DNA from 2 places in the Fictibacillus sp. 5RED26 genome. Region 1 is predicted to be linked to the other one. Evidence: riboswitches for the same ligand, from Rfam matches in the RefSeq annotation. Region 1 holds a riboswitch; the other holds the start of a gene.
What was found. Region 1 has a riboswitch for S-adenosylmethionine ahead of IHV10_RS04360 (2,3-diketo-5-methylthiopentyl-1-phosphate enolase). Riboswitches for the same ligand answer to the same signal wherever they lie in the genome.
Positions count from the first base shown of each region.

Region 1 (9,858 bases):
TACTTCATATGTATCCTGAAAATGTTAACGAAGCTGCGTTTAACCTATTAGGTTCACATGATACAAAACGTGTTCTAACGTTCTGTGATGAGAATAAGGATAAGATGAAGTTATTGTTCTTATTGATGTTAACCTTTAAAGGAACTCCATGTATCTATTATGGAGACGAGATCGGTATGACAGGTGGTAATGATCCAGGTTGCAGAAAATGTATGGAATGGGATGAAAACAAACAAGATTTAGATCTGTTTGAACATATTCAATCTTTGCTAACTCTTCGTCAAGATCATAAAGTTCTAGCCAATGACGGCGAAATGAAGTTTATCAAGGCAAATGAGAAAACATTAGTATATGAGCGTTCATCAAATGAGGAAAATGTATGGATCCTTTTAAATGCGGGTGAAGAAAGCGCTGATTTTTCCATTGATATCCCTGAAGGCTACACACATATTTTGGGGTCATCATTCTCAGGATCTTTGCCTGGATACGGCTTTAGTATATATAGAAGAAAATAAACATGTTCCCCCTCACTGTAAAAAGTGAGGGGATTTTATTTCAGCAACTACTCATACCTGATACAATAGGTAAATGTTAAAACCATACAATATAAACACGATGGAGAGGGATTTACATGAAAGGCAACAAAGCTGCTAAGCTTTCCCTTTTTGCCATAACGTGGCCAATATTTATAGAAATAATGCTTCATATGTTGATGGGGAACGCTGATACTCTTATGCTCAGTCAATATTCTGATCATTCAGTGGCTGCTGTCGGACTAACTAATCAACTGTTATCGATCGTAATCGTTATGTTTGGATTTGTTGCAACAGGAGCGAGTGTGGTTATTGCACAGGCAATAGGTGCTAGACTTGAACGTACAGCTGCTGAAGTAGCTGTCGTTGCCATCTTAGGGAACTTGCTTTTTGGGGTACTCTTAAGCGCTGCATTACTTGTCTTTGGCGATGTATTTTTAACATGGATGAATACGCCACCAGAGTTGATGGCTGAAGCATCGAGCTATTTAATGATCGTAGGAGGATTTTCATTTATCCAATCGGTTATTATGACGATCGGAGCTGCCATTAGAAGCTACGGTTTTACGAAAGATGCCATGTATGTCACGATCGGGATGAACATCTTGAACGTATTTGGAAACTATTTATTTATCTTCGGCGCTTTCGGTTTTCCAGTATTAGGTGTTGAAGGTGTAGCGATTTCAACATCTGTTAGCCGATTTTTAGGTTTACTTGTAATTCTGTATCTGTTGTTTAAGCGCTCTTCTATACCGTTACCTTTTTCCAGCTCATTCAAATTATCCCCTTTTCATATAAAGGGTGTATTAAAAATCGGATTGCCATCAGCTGGAGAGCATCTATCTTATAGTGGATCTCAGATGCTGATTACGTTCTTCATCACGCTGCTTGGTACAACGGCACTTACTACAAAGGTATATACCTTTAATATTATGATGTTTATCTTCCTTTTCGCTGTAGCGATCGGCCAAGGTACACAGATATTAATTGGTCACTTAATCGGTGCTAAATCGTACGACTCTGCTTATAAGATGTGTCTCAAAAGTCAGACGTATGCCATGATCATAAGTTTTCTTATGGCAGGTATAGCTTCACTATTCGCAAAGCCACTTCTATCTATTTTCACAGATAATCCTGAGATTATTAAGGAGGGTACTATTCTTTTATACTTAACGCTCCTGCTCGAACCTGGCCGTTCTTTTAATCTTGTTATCATTTCAAGTTTGAGAGCTGCAGGTGATGTTAAGTTTCCGGTCATTATGGGTGTCATCTCTATGTGGGGAGTTAGTGTACCACTCGCATACTTGTTAGGGATTACTTTCGATCTTGGTTTAATAGGGATTTGGCTCGCCTTCACTGCAGATGAATGGCTGCGGGGACTCTTTATGCTGTCGAGGTGGCGAAAAAGAAAATGGCAAAAACAATTAGTCGTCAAGCATGAAGCAACTGCATAAATTAAAAAACCGGAGAACAGAAATGTTTCCGGTTTTTTCGTTTAATCTACGATATTAATATTATAGTCGGTCAGCCAGCTGTCGATCTGCGCAAGATGAGCCATTAATTGGGGGCCGGTCATAAGTTGACCAAACCAAGGCTCTTTAAACGTCTCACCATTCGTTTGAATAATTTCTTGAACACGTGCTCGGTTTAATACCTCAAACAATGGTGAGTTCTTTTTCGCGACGATGCTTGTTAACCAATCTTTTACGCCGTTCGTATAATCCGGATGGAACGTTTTCGGGTAAGGGCTCTTTTTTCGATACAGTACATCATTCGGAAGTACCCCAGTAAGTGCTTTTCTAAGTATTCCCTTCTCTCTTCCATCCAGCATTTTCATGTCCCAAGGAATGTTCCATGCGTATTCTACAATTCTATGATCTGCAAAAGGTACCCTCACTTCTAATGAAGCTCCCATACTCATTCGGTCTTTACGATCCAACAGTGTCGTCATGAACCAAATCATATTCAAATAGAAGATTTCACGTCTTCTCGCTTCTATTTTAGATTCTCCTTCTAAAACAGGCGTTTCATTCACTGTTTCTTCGTATCGTTGCTGAACATATGAAGCTAGATTCAACTTGCTAGCCCATGAGTCTTGTAAAAGATTTTGGCGCGCTTCTGTTGAACGCATCCACGGAAACATTGGACGATGCAAGAGTTCCTCTTTATGAAACCATGGATACCCACCAAAGATTTCGTCTGCGCATTCTCCTGAAAGTGCAACTGTTGACTGAGGTTTAATCTGGCGGCAGAACCATAAAAGTGAAGAATCAACATCAGCCATTCCTGGCAGATCTCGAACTGTGACAGCTTCACGCAAATGATTGATTAATAGTTCGTTATCAATCACGCAGCTATGATGAACAGAGCCTGTAGCTTCAACCATCTGATTGATCCAATATGCATCTGAATTCGGCTGATAATCACTCGCTTTAAAATACTTATCATTATCTACATAATCAATGCTGAACGTATGGAGGTCACCTTTGTTTTCTTCTTTAAAATATTTCGCTGCGATTGCGGTGATCGCACTTGAATCGAGACCGCCAGAAAGAAAAGTACTTACTGGTACGTCTGCAATCAGTTGTCGCGTCACTGCATCATTCACGAGATATTTCACTTTTTCAACCGTATCTTGCAAAGAATCTTGATGTGGTTTACTTTCTACGTTCCAATACCGCCAAATTTTCAGCCCGTTTTTTGAATACGTCGCAGCATGTGCCGGACGGAGTTCTTTTATCCCTTTATATACTCCGTTACCCGGGGTACGAGATGGTCCTAGACCGAAAACTTCTTGTAGTCCTTCACGATCTATTTCAGCCTTGACATCTGGATGAGCTAATATGGACTTTATTTCAGACCCAAATAACAGCATACCGCCTTTTTCAGTATAGAAAAATGGCTTTACCCCTAATCGATCACGAGCTACAAACAAGCTTTCCTTTTCTTCATCCCAAATTCCAAATGCAAATATTCCATTAAACCGATCGATACAACTCTCTCCCCACTCCATATAAGAAGTAAGTAAAACTTCCGTATCGGAATGCCCATCAAACGTGTACCCTCTTTGTAAAAGTTCTTTCCGGAGATCTTCTGTGTTGTACAGCTCTCCGTTATAGCAAAGTGTATAATTCGATTTGTTCTTCGTTCTTGTCATCGGCTGAACGCCGCCTTCAATATCTACAACTGCTAACCTTGCGTGACCAAAACCTGCATGTGTGGTACTCCATACATTAAGTGCGTCTGGTCCTCTTTTTGATAATGGTGAGGCCATCTTAATTAATATATTTTTTTCATGTGTGAGGTTACGATTCCAATCTGCCCAACCCGTTATTCCGCACATTGGTTTCATCCTTTCTGTACAAACTCCATTTCTAGTATCTATGCCCATTACTCAGCATATGCTTTTATCCTTGTACGGGTGTTTTTTTAAAATTTGTGTATGTTCTTATAAGTTGTATATAATGAATACATATTTCAGAAGATAAAGGTGATCATTAAATGCCACAGTCGAAATTTTTTCGTATCGGTTACGGATTTCTCCTCATTTTTTTAATCATTCTAGTAGGAACCAAGATTGATTTTATTTTCAGGCCGATCGTCGTTCTCGTTCAAACGTTATTTTTCCCGTTTTTACTTGGCGGTGTTCTTTATTATCTGTTCCGGCCAGTCGTTCAGTTCTTACATAAGCGAAATGTTCCGAAGGTGTTATCCATCCTTCTCATCTATCTGCTTGCGATCGGACTTTTCGTATTGCTATTCTATTCTATTGGTCCGATATTACAAAGACAGGTAAGTAATTTAATTGAGAATACACCTGCTTTAATCGATGCTATTCGTTCTAAGCTAAATGATTTACAGCAAAATGAATGGGTAAGCCGTTTCCAAGAAAGTGACCAATTTGATGTGAAAGAAATCTCTGATAAAGTGACTGCATATTTGTCTACGAGTGTTCAAACAATTGGTACGAACATCGCAAACTTTATTGGAATCATCACAAACATTATTATGATTTTTGTTACCGTTCCTTTCATTCTCTATTACATGCTAAAAGAAGGTGAAAAAGCTCCACAGATGGTGCTTCAAACGCTTCCTGAAAGACAGCGTACGAATGGAACAAAAATCCTAAAAGACATGGACATTGCCCTTAGTTCATACATCCAAGGACAAATCCTGGTCAGTGTCTGTGTGGGAACCATGCTCTATATTGGATACCTTGTAATTGGAATCGAGTATTCACTGATCTTAGCCATCATCGCGATGTTCACAAATGTTATTCCGTTTCTTGGCCCGATAATAGGAGTCGTTCCTGCACTGATCGTAGCGGTCGTTGACTCGCCGGCGATGGTCATCAAAGTACTAGTCGTTATGGTTATAGCTCAGCAGATTGAAGGTAATGTTATCTCTCCGCAAGTTATGGGTAAAAAGCTGGATATCCATCCGCTTACCATTATTTCAATCTTGCTTGTTGCAGGAAGCCTAGGTGGTCTCCTTGGATTGATTCTAGCCGTTCCAGTATATGCGGTTCTCAAGGTTATCGCCCTGCACACCTATCGTTTAATCAATCTAAGAAAATCAAAAGAGCTTTAAAATAATGAGGAATTTGAAAAAGCATCGGTTATTAGAATCCGATGCTTTTTCTTTGCTCGTATTTTCTGTATGGCGCTCGTCCAGCGTGCTTGTCAGCCGCCGGACGAGCGCCTGAACTTGCCAACTACTCTCTCATTACAAAAGAAAACACACCATTTCATTCAAATAAAATGGTGTGCCAGGTTTATTATTTTGCTTCTTGTGGCTGTTTATCGTAGATCGGTACCCAGCCTTCTTTTGATTTAAAGATGCGGACCGCTACTACTTTACGATCTTCTTGCAGCGTGAAATAGTGACGGAAATTTTCTGGAACGGAGATTAGATCTCCCGGCTCAAGCTCTACATCAAAGAACCTTCCATTAGGTCCTTCGATCGCAAAGATTCCATGTCCAGAAACGATAAATCGTACTTCATCATCTGTGTGATGATGTTCTGCTAAGAAGTTTTTCAAAAGCTCATCTAAATTTGGTGTCGCATCAGAAAGGGAGATAACATCTTCTGTTACATACCCTCTGCGCTCAGAGATATCATCGATCTCACTGCGGAAGGTTTGAATCACTTCTTCTTTGTCCTCATCACTTAACGAAAAATTTTCACGAAGGTGTGACGGAAGTTTTTCAATGTCCCACTTTTCGTAAATAACTTCCTGTGAGTTTAAGTACGATTCTACCTCGCTTTGTTGTTCAATTCTTTCGTTGTTATCATGAAATCGTAGTTGTGCCATTTTTAACGCCTCCAGATGATTGATTTTTATTTAAAACGTTTAAAGTTTGTAATTTGATATGGTAAGAGAACAGAAACTCGAAAGCTTCTAGGTGTTTCTTCGCTTCAAAAGCATTTCTGCCCCATACGGTAATACCATGATTGCGGATCAGGACAGCTTTGGTATCCGTATTTATAACAGCACCTACCGCTTCTGACAGCTTCGAAAGGTCACCGTAATTTTCAACGATAGGAACCGTGATACTTCCTTCTTCTTCCCATATTCCAAAAGCTTTTATCAGTTCTTGACCTTGAAACGTAATCTCTCCTACATCACCATATAACTCAGAGATTAAATTATTATCTACGGTGTGAACGTGTAAACAGCAGCCTGCATCCGTTAATCGATAGACTTCACAATGAATGCCTGTTTCTGCTGAAGCTTTTAAATGCGTTTCTTCTACCGGATCCCCATACTGATCTACTAAAAGAAAGTCTTCAGAGGTACGTTTTGTTTTATCTTTTCCACTTGCAGAAACATAAAAGTTGAGCGGTGTGTCACTTACTTTAATTGAAACGTTACCACTTGTTCCGGGAAACCAGTTCCGTGAAGCCAGCTCATCCTTTACATCTGCAAGCTCAATCCATCGCTGATGTTTACTCAACTTTTCACACCTCTTTTCTCTAAGACATGAATGATGTCATGAAACGTTTCAAATGAAGTATAGGGTATTTGGTTTTCTTCGCATTTTTCAATCAGATAATCTCTTGCGAAAACAACATCAGCCATCTTAGAAGCTTGAAGATCAGTAATTGAATCACCGATCACAATCTTTTCTGTTCGGGGATACTTCTCTTCCAGTCGTCTGATAACAGAAGGTTTGCAACACCCACAATCATTATCACATTGATCATCACATGCGTTCGGCCAAGTGATTTTTATCGTGTCACTGGTAAAGTCACTGGCATTACAAAATACGTATTGTGAATCTAGCTTGTTTTCTAAAACAGGATGAACAAAAAAATCAATGCCACCACTAACGATGTATAATGGAATTCTCTCGCTTTGAGTAAATTGAATAAATTCCTGAAAGCCATCTCTAATCTTAGAACGTGTTAAAACGAATTCAATAATCTCTTTCTTTTTATTCGAAGGAATTCTGGAAAACATTTTTCCTACACCTTCTCGAATCGAGATCGTTTCATTCAAGATTTCATTTACGATCGGCTGCCATCCCTCAGGTGAAAATTCTTCCATGATGGCGACGATGTTATCTTTTTCGGTAACAGTCCCATCAAAATCACAAAAGATTACCGATCGGTGTTGAGTTGTCATTTTACAGGAACACCACCCCAAAGCTCTAATGCTTTTTGAAGTTCTGCATGTTTTTCAGCAAAACTTTCAAAGTCTTCTCCTTTAACAACGGCATCTATCGCCTGACGGAAAGCACGTGCTCCACCAGCAGCTCCATCTGGGTGACCATGTATGCCTCCACCTGCATTTATAACGCTGTCCAAACCAAAGTCATTGTATAAAACCGGTGTTAGTCCTGGATGGATACCAGCTGAAGGGACTGGAAACGATTTGTTTAATGAGATGCTATCTGTTGTTAAGGCATCCGCAATGCTTAATGTTTCTTGACGATCAAGTGCTACACTTCCATATGGTGATGGGAACAACACAAGATCTGCTCCTGCATAACGAAGCAATTTGCCTAGTAATACTGAGTAACCAATTCCGTAAAGTGATGATGACCCTATAGCTCCGGATAGTGCAGGATGAGCCATGATCGGTAGTGGAATCTCTTTATCTTCGGCCAGTTCTTGCAATACATCTGGTCCGTAAGATAAAACGTTAAATAGTAATGCGTTTGCTCCTAATTCTGCTGCGCGCCTCGCTTTATCTCGAAGTTCACTCGTTCTGCCTGTTAAGTTAACTGCGTAGAGCGTCTTTTCGCCTGTTCGCTCGTGAACAGACTTTAATACTTCTTTAGCGATTTTCACTCTTTCTTCAAAAGGAGTGAGTGGGTTCTCAAAAAGAATTTCATCATCTTTTACAAGATCTACCCCACCTAAAGCCTGCTCATATAATTGCTGCTTGAAGAATGATAGATCTTTTCCGAGTACCCCTTTAAAAATACTCATAACTAGTGGACGGTTATGTACGCCTAAGATATCTCGAATTCCTGTTATTCCAAACTTAGGACCAGGAAATTGTTTTTCTAGCTCTCTATCAAACTCTAAATCTATGAGCTTGATCTCACCATCTAACGAAAGTTTACCGAAAACCGTCGTTAGAATTGCTGGAATATCATTTGAAAAGTTTGCTGATGGATAGGAAATCTTAAGCAAGCCCTTAGTTCTTTTACTTCCTAAAAATTGATCAGCAAGTGGATCTTCAGGAAGTTCAATGACTTCTTCCACAATCCCTTTATGTTTTTTTAGCTGCTCTTTCTCAATTTGAGGAAGTTCTGTCCAAGAACCTACTGTAAGTCCTAGTGCAATTCCTTCCGCTTTTTTTTGTAAGTTTTCTTTCTTATCATGTACTAAGTACGTCGCTGTAATTTTACTCATGTTTGTCGTTCTCCTTTCAAAAACACAAAAAACCCCTTCACGAGGAAGGGGTGTCTACATATTGACAGTTCCACTTCCTCTTATCTCTCAGTCAACGTTCGACTGCAAGAATTAGCACCGTTTTCAGTTAAGCTAAATTAACTGAATGGTTGCCGGGTTTCATCGGGCTAGTCCCTCCACCTGCTCTTAATAAGAGTGCAAATTGTTAGAATATAATTTTAATTGTGATTATGACAGGGTATGAAGGATCTGTCAACCCTTGAAAGCAATTGATTTCCGTTCCAGATGCTCGCTTTCCGGGGGGCGTGCGGTGAGCCCCTTGCCGCGTTGCGCCCTTAAGGGTCTCACCTGACACACTCGTCCCCCAGGAGTCTCGCATCTTGCACTGCAATCAACTGTCAATGAAGGTACACACTATTAACAAAAAATTTTCAAAAAACTAATTTAAATCAATTTAGCAATCCGATCAGCAGCCTCTATCAGACGTTCTTCTGATGTTAGTAGGCCGGCACGTACATACCGATCGCCTTCGCTTCCGAATCCGATGCCTGGCGCGACTACGACGTGTGCTTTCTCTAGCAAATAGTCTGCGAAAGTTTCAGAAGTATACCCATCAGGTACAGGCAGCCAGCAGAAAAATGAACCTTTTGGCGATTCTACCTTCCAGCCGTTTTCATTCAAACGTCCGATGAATGCGTTTCGGCGACGTTCATATGTATCTACCAGTTCATCCACACATTGCTGTGGTCCGTTCAATGCCTCAGCCGCCGCGTGCTGGACAGCTCCGAACAAGCTTACATAAAAATGATCTTGAAGAAGGTTAATAGATTCAATAACAGTTTCGTTTCCAACCGCGAATCCAACGCGCCATCCTGCCATGTTATACGTTTTAGAAAGGGTGTAAATCTCTATACCTACGTCCTTTGCTCCTTCTATCTGTAGAAAACTGACCGGCTTTTGTCCATCAAATCCGATTGCTCCATAAGCAAAATCATGGCACACGAGAATATCATGTTTGTTAGCGAGTTCTACTGTTTCTTTAAAAAAGCATTTTGTTGCAACCCCTGCTGTAGGATTGTTTGGATAGTTCAAGAACATAAGCTTTGCTTTGTTCAATACTGTCTCAGGTAACTCATCATACTTCGGGAGAAAGTCATTTTCTTTTCTTAAGGGCATCGTCTCCATAGTAGCACCAGCCATTGCAACACCTGACCAATAATCAGGGTATCCCGGGTCTGGAACGAGTGCAACATCTCCTTGATTTAAATAGCACTGCGATAGCTCTACTAAACCTACTTTCCCGCCAAAGAGAACGGCTACTTCTTTCTCAGGATCGAGTGTTACTCCATATTCTCGTTTATAAAAATCGGCAGCTGCCTGCTTCAAAAATCCATGTCCGCGAAACGGTGAATACTTATGAAAATCAGGTCTATCGGCTCCATCTTTTAATGCATCAACA
Region 1 is NZ_JACZDU010000001.1:828,420-838,277, reverse strand. Features, by position in the region: gene IHV10_RS04395 (glycoside hydrolase family 13 protein) at 1-515, shown strand, start outside; gene IHV10_RS04390 (MATE family efflux transporter) at 632-1,987, shown strand; gene asnB (asparagine synthase (glutamine-hydrolyzing)) at 2,029-3,876, opposite strand; gene IHV10_RS04380 (AI-2E family transporter) at 4,035-5,123, shown strand; gene IHV10_RS04375 (1,2-dihydroxy-3-keto-5-methylthiopentene dioxygenase) at 5,311-5,847, opposite strand; gene IHV10_RS04370 (methylthioribulose 1-phosphate dehydratase) at 5,825-6,490, opposite strand; gene IHV10_RS04365 (2-hydroxy-3-keto-5-methylthiopentenyl-1-phosphate phosphatase) at 6,487-7,161, opposite strand; gene IHV10_RS04360 (2,3-diketo-5-methylthiopentyl-1-phosphate enolase) at 7,158-8,399, opposite strand; SAM riboswitch class I at 8,477-8,595, opposite strand; gene IHV10_RS04355 (pyridoxal phosphate-dependent aminotransferase) at 8,844-9,858, opposite strand, start outside.

Region 2 (9,858 bases), on a different contig from region 1:
ATAAAAGTTAACAATATGAAAGGAAGTTGTCTGATGCGTCCATCTAACCAAAAGTCTTATGTTCCTTATCATAGCCCTTACGATCCGTGCCCTCCGATCGGAAAAAAATATTACTCTACTCCTCCTAATCTATATATGGGATTCCAACCATATAACCTGCCACAATACTCACCAAAAGAAGCACTCCAAAAAGGCACATTATGGCCAGCATTTTATGATTATTATGAAAATCCCTATGAAAGAAGGAGGTAATCTTCGTGCCATCAACCTTACCTGAAGAGTTCTATCAGTGGATGGAAGAACTGCAAGCAGTTGATTTTGTTCTTGTGGAACTTACTTTATATCTCGATACACACCCACAAGATGAATCTGCAGTCCAACAGTTTAATCAGTTCGCAAAACAAAGAAAACAGATCAAAAGAGCCATTGAATCAAAATATGGTCCTCTCCAGCAATACGGAAACAGTTATTCAGGTATGCCATGGAATTGGAGTGACGGACCATGGCCGTGGCAGTTATAAAGCGAAAGGAGGTTCATTTAAATGTGGGTGTATGAAAAAAAACTGCAATATCCCGTTAAAGTCACTTCATGTAATCCGACACTTGCCAAATACTTGATCGAACAATATGGAGGTGCAGATGGAGAACTCGCAGCGGCTCTTCGGTATTTAAATCAGCGTTATACAATTCCAGACAAAGTGATAGGACTTCTTACAGATATAGGTACAGAGGAGTTCGCGCATCTCGAGATGATCGCAACCATGATCTACAAGCTGACAAAGGACGCCACACCAGAGCAACTAAAAGCCGCTGGCATCGCAGACCACTATGTAAATCACGACAGCGCATTATTTTACCATAATGCAGCGGGTGTACCGTTTACTGCAAGCTACATAGCTGCAAAAGGCGATCCGATAGCTGATTTATATGAAGATATTGCAGCGGAAGAAAAAGCACGAGCTACCTATCAATGGATCATTAATATGTCAGATGACCCTGACCTTAATGACTCTCTTCGGTTCCTAAGAGAAAGAGAGATTATCCACTCTCAACGATTCCGTGAGGCAGTTGAAATCTTAAAAGAAGAACGTGACAGGAAAATATATTTCTAACCATTCTGCACATGCAGGATGGTTTTTTTATAATAATTTCATACTGTCTTCATGTTCCCCTTACAATTGTATTTTATTATTATAGTATCAAACAAAATATGAATGGTAAGGGGGATATTCATGACAAAAGTAATCGACTGGCTTTATGAAAAAGAGTGTACATTTTTCCGGCTGATTAATGGAAGATTACACAGAAATTCAATGGATCATTTTTTTCACTTGTGGACACATCTTGGTGGTGCAACAGCTACTATCTCAACAAGTATTCTGCTTCTGTTATTTCTCCCTATGCATTTAAAGTCTTGGGGAATTGTTTGTATGCTGTCATTATTGTTCAGCCACATTCCTGTTGCGATTTCTAAGAAAATGTACCCGAGAAAAAGACCCTATTTAAGCCTTCCAGATACAAACATCGGCGATAACCCATTAAAAGATCATTCTTTTCCATCCGGTCATACAACAGCTGTATTTTCAATCGTAACGCCTTTAATACTATTGAATCCGTTTATCGGTATATTTTTATTAGTCGCCGCTCTTTTAGTGGCCATCTCCCGTATGTATCTAGGTCTTCACTATCCATCTGATGTACTTGCAGGAATGATTCTAGGCATCAGCTCCAGCTTCTTTTCTTTGTTCTTAGTTAATAGCTTTGTCTTGCCTTATTTCTTATAAAAAGGAGATGAAGAAATGAAGCTTGCTCTTTTTTCTGATACGTTCCACCCACAAATTAACGGAGTTGCTCGTACGTTAAAAAGATTTACGAGTTATCTAGAAACCAATGGAGTTGATTATAAAGTTATCATGCCTTCATTTGAAGATGTTCAAGAAACAGAGGGCAAACAGTATTATGCCATGAAAAGCCTGCCACTCTTTCTATATCCAGAGTGCAGGCTTGCCATACCTCAGTTTAAAGCCTTGAACGATGAACTGAATACATTTAAACCTGATCTCCTCCATATAGCGACTCCTTTTAATATTGGTCTGTTCGGAATGAGATACGGTAAAAAAGAAAGCATTCCCATGGTTGCCTCCTATCATACTCATTTTGACCGCTACCTTGCTTACTACCATCTAGATTTCTTATCCCCCTTGCTCTGGCGTTATCTGCAATGGTTTCATAAACCTTTTGAAAAGATCTTTGTTCCAAGTGAAGAAACACGGAAGATTTTATACACAAAAAGCTTTACTTCTATTGAAATATGGTCCAGAGGAGTTGACTGTATGATGTTCACACCTCAAAATCGAGATTTCCATGTTCGTGAAGAATATAAGATCACACAGAAGTATATCTTCTTGTTCGTGGGAAGACTAGCACCTGAAAAGGATCTAAACATCCTCAAAGAAATGATAGATAAGCTGCCATCCCCTTTGAGCGAGAATGTTCATTGGCTGATTGTGGGTGACGGACCAAGTCGACGTGATGTCGAACAGTGGGAAACTGAATATAGCAATGTAACATGTGCAGGCTATCTATCTGGAGAAGATCTTGCGCGGGTTTATGCTTCAGCCGACCTTTTCGTCTTCCCTTCTTCTACAGAGACGTTCGGCAATGTTGTTTTAGAAGCAGCTGCCTCTGGGTTACCTGCTATCGTGTCTGATTCTGGCGGAGTAGCTGAAATTGTTCAAGACGGTGTAACGGGTAGAATCTGCAAAGCTAGAGAAGCTGATTCATTCATACAAAATATCGTTTCTATTTTGGAAGATCCTATGCTCTTAGGCTCTATGAAACGAAAAGCAAGAAATTATGCGATGACTCAATCTTGGTCAGCTATTTTCGGGAACCTTTTAATGCAGTATGAAGAAGTTATTTATACGAAAAATAAAAATAAAACGATCATTGCGTAGCAGATGAATAGTTAATAAGATATGAAAATACGAGGATAAAATAAACGTATCTTCCAAATGAACATTAGCGATTAAGATGTTCGTTTGGAAGATACACAATTTTTTTTACGAGGTAATTACAATTATATCCGCAGATAAAAAACATTTATCCGTAAAACTAGCGAATAATTCCGTACATAAAATTTTTTATCCGATTTTCGACATAATCTTCTAAAATAACTAAAAAAACCAGACTCCCAAAAGGAAGTCTGGTTTAACATGTTATTAAATATTTGCTTGTTTCTTAAGCTCTGCAGCCTTATCTGTGTTCTCCCAAGGAAGGTTGATGTCAGTACGTCCAAAGTGGCCGTATGCAGCAGTTTGCTTGTAGATCGGACGGCGAAGATCAAGCATCTTAATGATTCCAGCCGGACGAAGGTCGAAGTTGTTGCGAACTAGTTCTACAAGAACTTCTTCAGAAACTTTACCTGTTTCAAACGTGTTTACAGCGATTGATACTGGTTGAGCAACACCAATTGCATAAGCAAGCTGAACTTCAACTTTGTCAGCAAGACCTGATGCTACGATGTTTTTAGCAACATAACGAGCAGCATAAGCAGCAGAACGGTCAACTTTAGTTGCGTCCTTACCAGAGAATGCACCACCACCGTGACGAGCATATCCACCGTATGTATCTACGATGATTTTACGGCCAGTAAGTCCAGCATCACCTTGTGGTCCGCCGATTACGAAACGGCCCGTTGGGTTGATGAAGTATTTTGTGTTCTCGTCGATTAGTTCAGCAGGAACAACCGGCGTGATTACTTTTTCTTTGATGTCTCTTTGAATTTCTTCAAGTGTGTTCTCAGGGTGGTGCTGAGTAGAAATTACGATTGTGTCAATACGAACAGGTTTGTCGTTCTCATCATATTCAACAGTTACTTGAGTTTTTCCATCTGGACGCAAGTAAGGAATCTCTTCAGACTTACGAACCTCTGTAAGACGACGAGATAATTTATGAGCTAGTGAGATTGGTAGAGGCATAAGCTCTTCTGTCTCGTTACAAGCATATCCGAACATTAGACCTTGGTCACCTGCACCGATCGCTTCGATCTCAGCATCTGTCATAGAACCTTCTCTTGCTTCAAGAGCTTGGTCAACACCCATCGCGATATCAGCAGATTGCTCATCGATAGAAGTTAGTACTGCACATGTTTCAGAATCGAAACCATATTTGGCACGGTCATAACCGATTTCTTTAATTGTCTCACGTACAACTTTTGGGATATCTACATAAGTAGAAGTTGTGATCTCACCTGCAACAAGTACAAGACCTGTAGTTACAGATGTTTCACATGCTACACGAGCATTTGCATCATTAGCTAAAATTTCATCTAGAATCGCATCTGAGATTTGGTCACAGATTTTATCTGGATGGCCTTCTGTAACGGATTCTGATGTAAATAAACGACGACTAACTTTTTTGGACAAGTTAATATCCTCCCTTTAACTGCTTTTGAGTATGATACGGTACTTTATTCTTATCTATTTTACACAGTTTATGTTCTTAACCTGAAAAAGGCATAAAAAAAGCCCTTCCCTGTCTCACATACATTCACGAGGGAAAAGGTTTATAAAACCAAAATGCCTTCAACCTCTTATTGTCCAAGGTTATTTTCACCTTGCAGGTTAGCACCTTTTCATTTCCAGTAGCGTTATTATTGCCACTTTCATGTCGGTTGCTGGGTTTCATAGGGCCTGTCCCTCCACCTACTCAGAATAAGAGTAGCCGTTCTCGAAATATGATAGCGTAATGCTTCACCTCTGTCAATAGAAAACCCTATGAATAGCAATAAGTTTGGAGTATTATATTCTATAGAATGAAAGCGTTTTAAATAAGATGGATAATTCACAACATTTTGTTCTTTTTTTCAGAAGTAAGAACTTTTTTGATGCACTTTCATAAAATAGTATACATTATTTAAATCAATGTGTTATACTAATTTTCGAATATATCACTCTAGGATAAAGGATGGTACTGTCTCATATGAATACATTGGAATTTACGACAACCTTAAACGATCTTGTGACCCGTGAAACAACTCACCAGAACTTACCTGTTCCGGTTTTAGTAGAAAAATCTCTTCAACGCAACGAGGGCATCCTTACATCCACAGGAGCACTTCAAGCTACAACGGGGAAATACACAGGCCGTTCCCCTGAGGATAAATTTATCGTTGAAGATGCTTCCATTAAAGATTCAATCGATTGGGGAAAGGTAAATAAACCATTTTCACCAGAAAACTTTGATAAATTATACAAAAAAGTACTCAATTACTTAAGCAATAAAGAAGAACTATTCGTATTTAAAGGGTTTGCTGGTGCGGACCGCGAGTATCGCCTTCCTATCCAAGTAATTAACGAGTATGCATGGCATAACCTTTTTGCTCACCAAATGTTTGTGCGCCCGAACCACGATGAGCTAGGTTCTCATGAATCTCAATTCACAGTGATTTCAGCACCAGGATTTCAAGCTAATCCGGCTGAAGATGGAACTAACTCAGAAACATTTATTATCGTCTCTTTTGAAAAGAAAATTGTCCTTATCGGTGGTACTGAGTACGCAGGTGAAATCAAAAAATCTGTATTTTCTGTCATGAACTACATCCTTCCTGAAAAAGGCATTCTGTCTATGCACTGCTCTGCCAACGTTGGGAATGAAGGAGATGTAGCTTTATTCTTCGGACTATCTGGTACTGGTAAAACTACATTATCAGCAGATCCGAACCGTCGCTTAATCGGAGATGATGAGCATGGTTGGGCTAACACCGGTGTCTTTAATATCGAAGGTGGATGTTATGCTAAAACAATCGATCTTTCTAAAGAAAAAGAACCACAGATCTGGAATGCGATTCGTTTTGGAAGCGTTTTAGAGAATGTTATGATCGATCCCGTTACAAGAGAAGCGGATTATAAAGATTCTTCACTAACAGAAAACACACGTGCTGCTTATCCTGTTGATGCTATTCCTAATATTATTCAACCAAGTGTCGCAGGACACCCGAATACAATCATCTTCTTAACTGCTGATGCATTCGGTGTACTGCCTCCGATCAGCAAACTTACTAAAGAACAAGCGATGTATCATTTCCTATCAGGATACACGAGCAAACTTGCAGGAACAGAAAGAGGCGTAACATCACCACAAGCTACTTTCTCAACTTGCTTTGGCGCACCATTCCTGCCACTTCCTGCTACCGTTTATGCTGAGATGCTTGGCAAGAAAATTGATCAGCACAACGTTCAAGTTTACCTTGTTAACACAGGCTGGTCTGGTGGAGAGTACGGTATTGGAAGTCGTATGAACCTAGGTCATACACGTGCAATGGTGCTGGCTGCTCTAGAAGGCGAACTTGCCTCAGTTGAAACAGTAGTAGATCCTATTTTTGGGCTTCATATCCCAACACATTGCCCTGGGGTACCAGACCAAGTTCTTCAACCGAAGAAAACATGGAGTGATCAAGACGCTTATGATGTGAAAGCGAAAGAACTTGCTGGTCAATTTAATGCGAACTTTGAAAAATTCAAGTCTGTATCAGCTGAGATTTCTAAAGCTGGACCGCTCGTTTAATACACGGAATAATGACCTTCCATTCTAGCGATGGAAGGTTTTTTTCATTTATGAAAAGGAGCTAAAATCTCATTCAGCTCCTTTTCCATGTCCTTTCATCCATGCGCATAAAGCATATGTAATCTTCCGGTTCTCTTTTGGAGGAAAATAATGGGTGTACTCCGGATAGATCCATGTTTCACATGGCTTTTTGAGTTCTTTTAATCTTTTTTCTATCTTAAGTGTGTGTTCGACCGTTACATTCTCATCCTTCATACCGTGAACGCAAAGTAAGGGTGTATCTAATTCTTCACAATAATTAAGCGGCGATCGCCATTCAAATTCTTCTGGATATTTCTCTGGTGTTCCTCCAATAACTCTCTTCATCATCCTGCGCAGATCCTCTCTCTCTGCATACGTGATAGCCATATCAGTCACACCGCCCCATGTTACGACAGAACGTATCTCAGGATATTTCATTGCCGTAAACAAGGCCATAGGACCGCCACGAGAAAATCCGAACACATGAATGTCCTCTTCATCTACTTTTGGAAACTGCTTCAAAACTTCATAAGCTGCAAATGCATCTGTTCGATCTTCCCCAGCAAAATCTTCGTTGCCTTCCCCCCCTAGATTTCCACGATAATAGGGAGCCATCACAACAAATCCTTGTGAGGCAAACTGAATGATCCTAGCAATTCTGACCATGCCAACGGACTTGATTCCGCCCCTGAGATAAAGGAAACCCGGAAAAGGTCCTTTCCCTTCTGGTAATGCTGCTAGTCCTTTTATTTTTAACCCATCATTTAAATAAGTAACTACATACAAACGAATGGTAGGATGCGGAGAAGGAAATCGCTGCCACTCTATCATTTTTGCCTTTTTCATTCCTACACTCCTTTATTTTTGTGGGCAAACACACATTTGCACCAATCACATACATTATTACATAAAAGTCATGACTTCATTCCTATGTGCAGGAGGATCCAAGATGAAATATTTCAAAAGAAAACTAATGCTACTTTTTACTTGTTTACTAGCTTTCTCCATGCTACTGGCAGGGTGCAATACCTCAAGCCCTAAAAAAGATAAGATCAGAATCGCCGAAGTAACACGATCTATTTTTTACGCTCCACAATATGTTGCCATAGAAAAAGGCTTTTTTAAAGAAGAAGGTTTGGACGTTGAGCTGACTACGACCTGGGGCGGCGACAAAACGATGACGGCTCTTCTATCTGATGGAGCAGACGTAGCACTCGTTGGTTCTGAAACAACAATCTATGTACATGCACAAGAATCGACTGACCCTGTTATTAACTTTGCACAACTCACTCAGACAGACGGTACTTTCTTGGTTGCAAGGAAAAAGCCGGAATTCTTTTCGTGGGATCAATTAAAAGGCAGTACTTTCTTAGGTCAGCGTAAAGGTGGAATGCCACAGATGGCAGGTGAGTTTGGAATAAAGAAACACGGAATCGATCCTAAGAATGATCTAACAATGATTCAAAATATTGATTTTGCCAATATTGCAAACGCCTTTGCATCTGGAACTGGAGATTACGTTCAATTATTCGAGCCGCAAGCAAGTCTTTTTGAGCAAGAAGGAATTGGGCACATTGTCGCTTCGTTCGGTGCAGAGTCCGGGAAGATTCCTTATACAACATTCATGTCAAAACAAAGCTATATAAAAGAAAACAAAGAAACATTGGAGAAATTTACAAAAGGCTTATATAAAGCGCAGTTATGGGTCGAGAACCATTCGGCAAAAGAGATCGCAAAAGTAATCGCACCATATTTTGAAGATACCCCTGTGGAACTTATTGAAACCGTTGTGGACCGATACAAGAATCAACACAGTTTCGCTCTTAACCCGATATTAGATGAAGAAGAGTGGAACAACTTACAGACCATTATGGATGAAGCGGGAGAACTTCCGAAGAAAGTGGATTATAACATTCTTGTTGATACTCAAATAGCTAAGAAAGCCATTAAATAAGAGAACTTACGTCTCTGCATAATGAGACGGCTACAAAAATGAGCTTCTTGTTGCATTTTTACACGAGAAGCTTTACTGATGATTTGCTGAGATTACAAATAAAAAATCAGGAGGGATCGTCGTGGCTTTATTACAACTAAAATCTGTCGGGCAAACTTACTTTTCAAAAACGTCTGCCACAACGGCCTTAGAAGATATTTCGCTTTCTGTACAAGAAGGCGAGTTTATATCCTTACTGGGACCAAGCGGGTGCGGTAAATCTACACTTCTATCTATGATCGCTGGTCTATTAACACCAACGGTTGGATCGGTAATGGTGAATAATCAACAAATTACTTCTCCGCACCCAAAAATCGGTTACATGCTACAGCAAGACTATCTATTTCCATGGAAAACGATCCAGGATAACATAACGCTTGGTTTAAAACTGAGGAATCAGCATTCCTTAGAAAACGTTCAATCCGCTATACGACTTCTTAAAGAGATCGGGCTTGATCATACATTAACAAAATTTCCTTCAGAGCTTTCTGGAGGTATGAGACAGAGGGTGGCGCTCGTTCGCACACTCGCTACACAGCCTAAGATTCTCTTGCTTGATGAGCCCTTCTCAGCACTCGATTACCAAACAAAGTTAAAGCTTGAAGATCTCGTATCCTCAACTCTAAAAGAACATGGAAAAACAGCTATCTTAGTTACGCATGATATCGGTGAGGCCATCGCGATGAGTGATACTGTTATCCTGTTATCAACAAATCCTGGACGTATTTTCAGGACGTTTAAAATGCCAGAAACATTAAGAGATCTCCCTCCCTTTGAAGCTCGTCAGCATCCAGACTTTTCAGCAACCTTTCAGCAAATATGGGAGGAGTTGGAGCACATTGAACAAAACGATAAAGAGTAAGATTCACCACGAGTATCTTGAATCGATAAGAAAAGAAAATCGAAATATACGTCTTGTTCAACTATTTATTTTTATCAGCTTTTTCTTGTTATGGGAAGTTGCCTCTCTACGAGGTTGGATCAATCCTTTACTGTTTAGTTCACCAACGAAGATAGGGTCTCTTTTTATAGAAAAGGTTAGTGATGGATCACTTTATATTCACGTAATATTCACTCTAGGCGAGACCGTATTAGGATTTATATTAGGTACACTGCTTGGGACTTTACTTGCAGCCCTGCTTTGGTGGTCTCCATTTCTATCTAGAGTCCTTGATCCCTATCTTGTTGTTTTAAACGCCATGCCTAAAGTAGCGTTAGGGCCAATATTGATCGTTGCGATCGGCCCGAACTTCGGTTCAATCATCGCTATGGGAATT
Region 2 is NZ_JACZDU010000004.1:268,948-278,805, forward strand. Features, by position in the region: gene IHV10_RS16180 (spore coat associated protein CotJA) at 34-252, shown strand; gene IHV10_RS16185 (spore coat protein CotJB) at 294-521, shown strand; gene cotJC (spore coat protein CotJC) at 543-1,112, shown strand; gene IHV10_RS16195 (phosphatase PAP2 family protein) at 1,233-1,784, shown strand; gene IHV10_RS16200 (glycosyltransferase family 4 protein) at 1,800-2,957, shown strand; gene metK (methionine adenosyltransferase) at 3,222-4,427, opposite strand; SAM riboswitch class I at 4,592-4,722, opposite strand; gene pckA (phosphoenolpyruvate carboxykinase (ATP)) at 4,984-6,567, shown strand; gene IHV10_RS16215 (alpha/beta hydrolase family protein) at 6,637-7,434, opposite strand; gene IHV10_RS16220 (ABC transporter substrate-binding protein) at 7,595-8,542, shown strand; gene IHV10_RS16225 (ABC transporter ATP-binding protein) at 8,664-9,443, shown strand; gene IHV10_RS16230 (ABC transporter permease) at 9,421-9,858, shown strand, end outside.
Region 2: linked by a shared signal. The riboswitch ahead of metK (methionine adenosyltransferase) and the one ahead of IHV10_RS04360 (2,3-diketo-5-methylthiopentyl-1-phosphate enolase) in region 1 are both predicted to bind S-adenosylmethionine.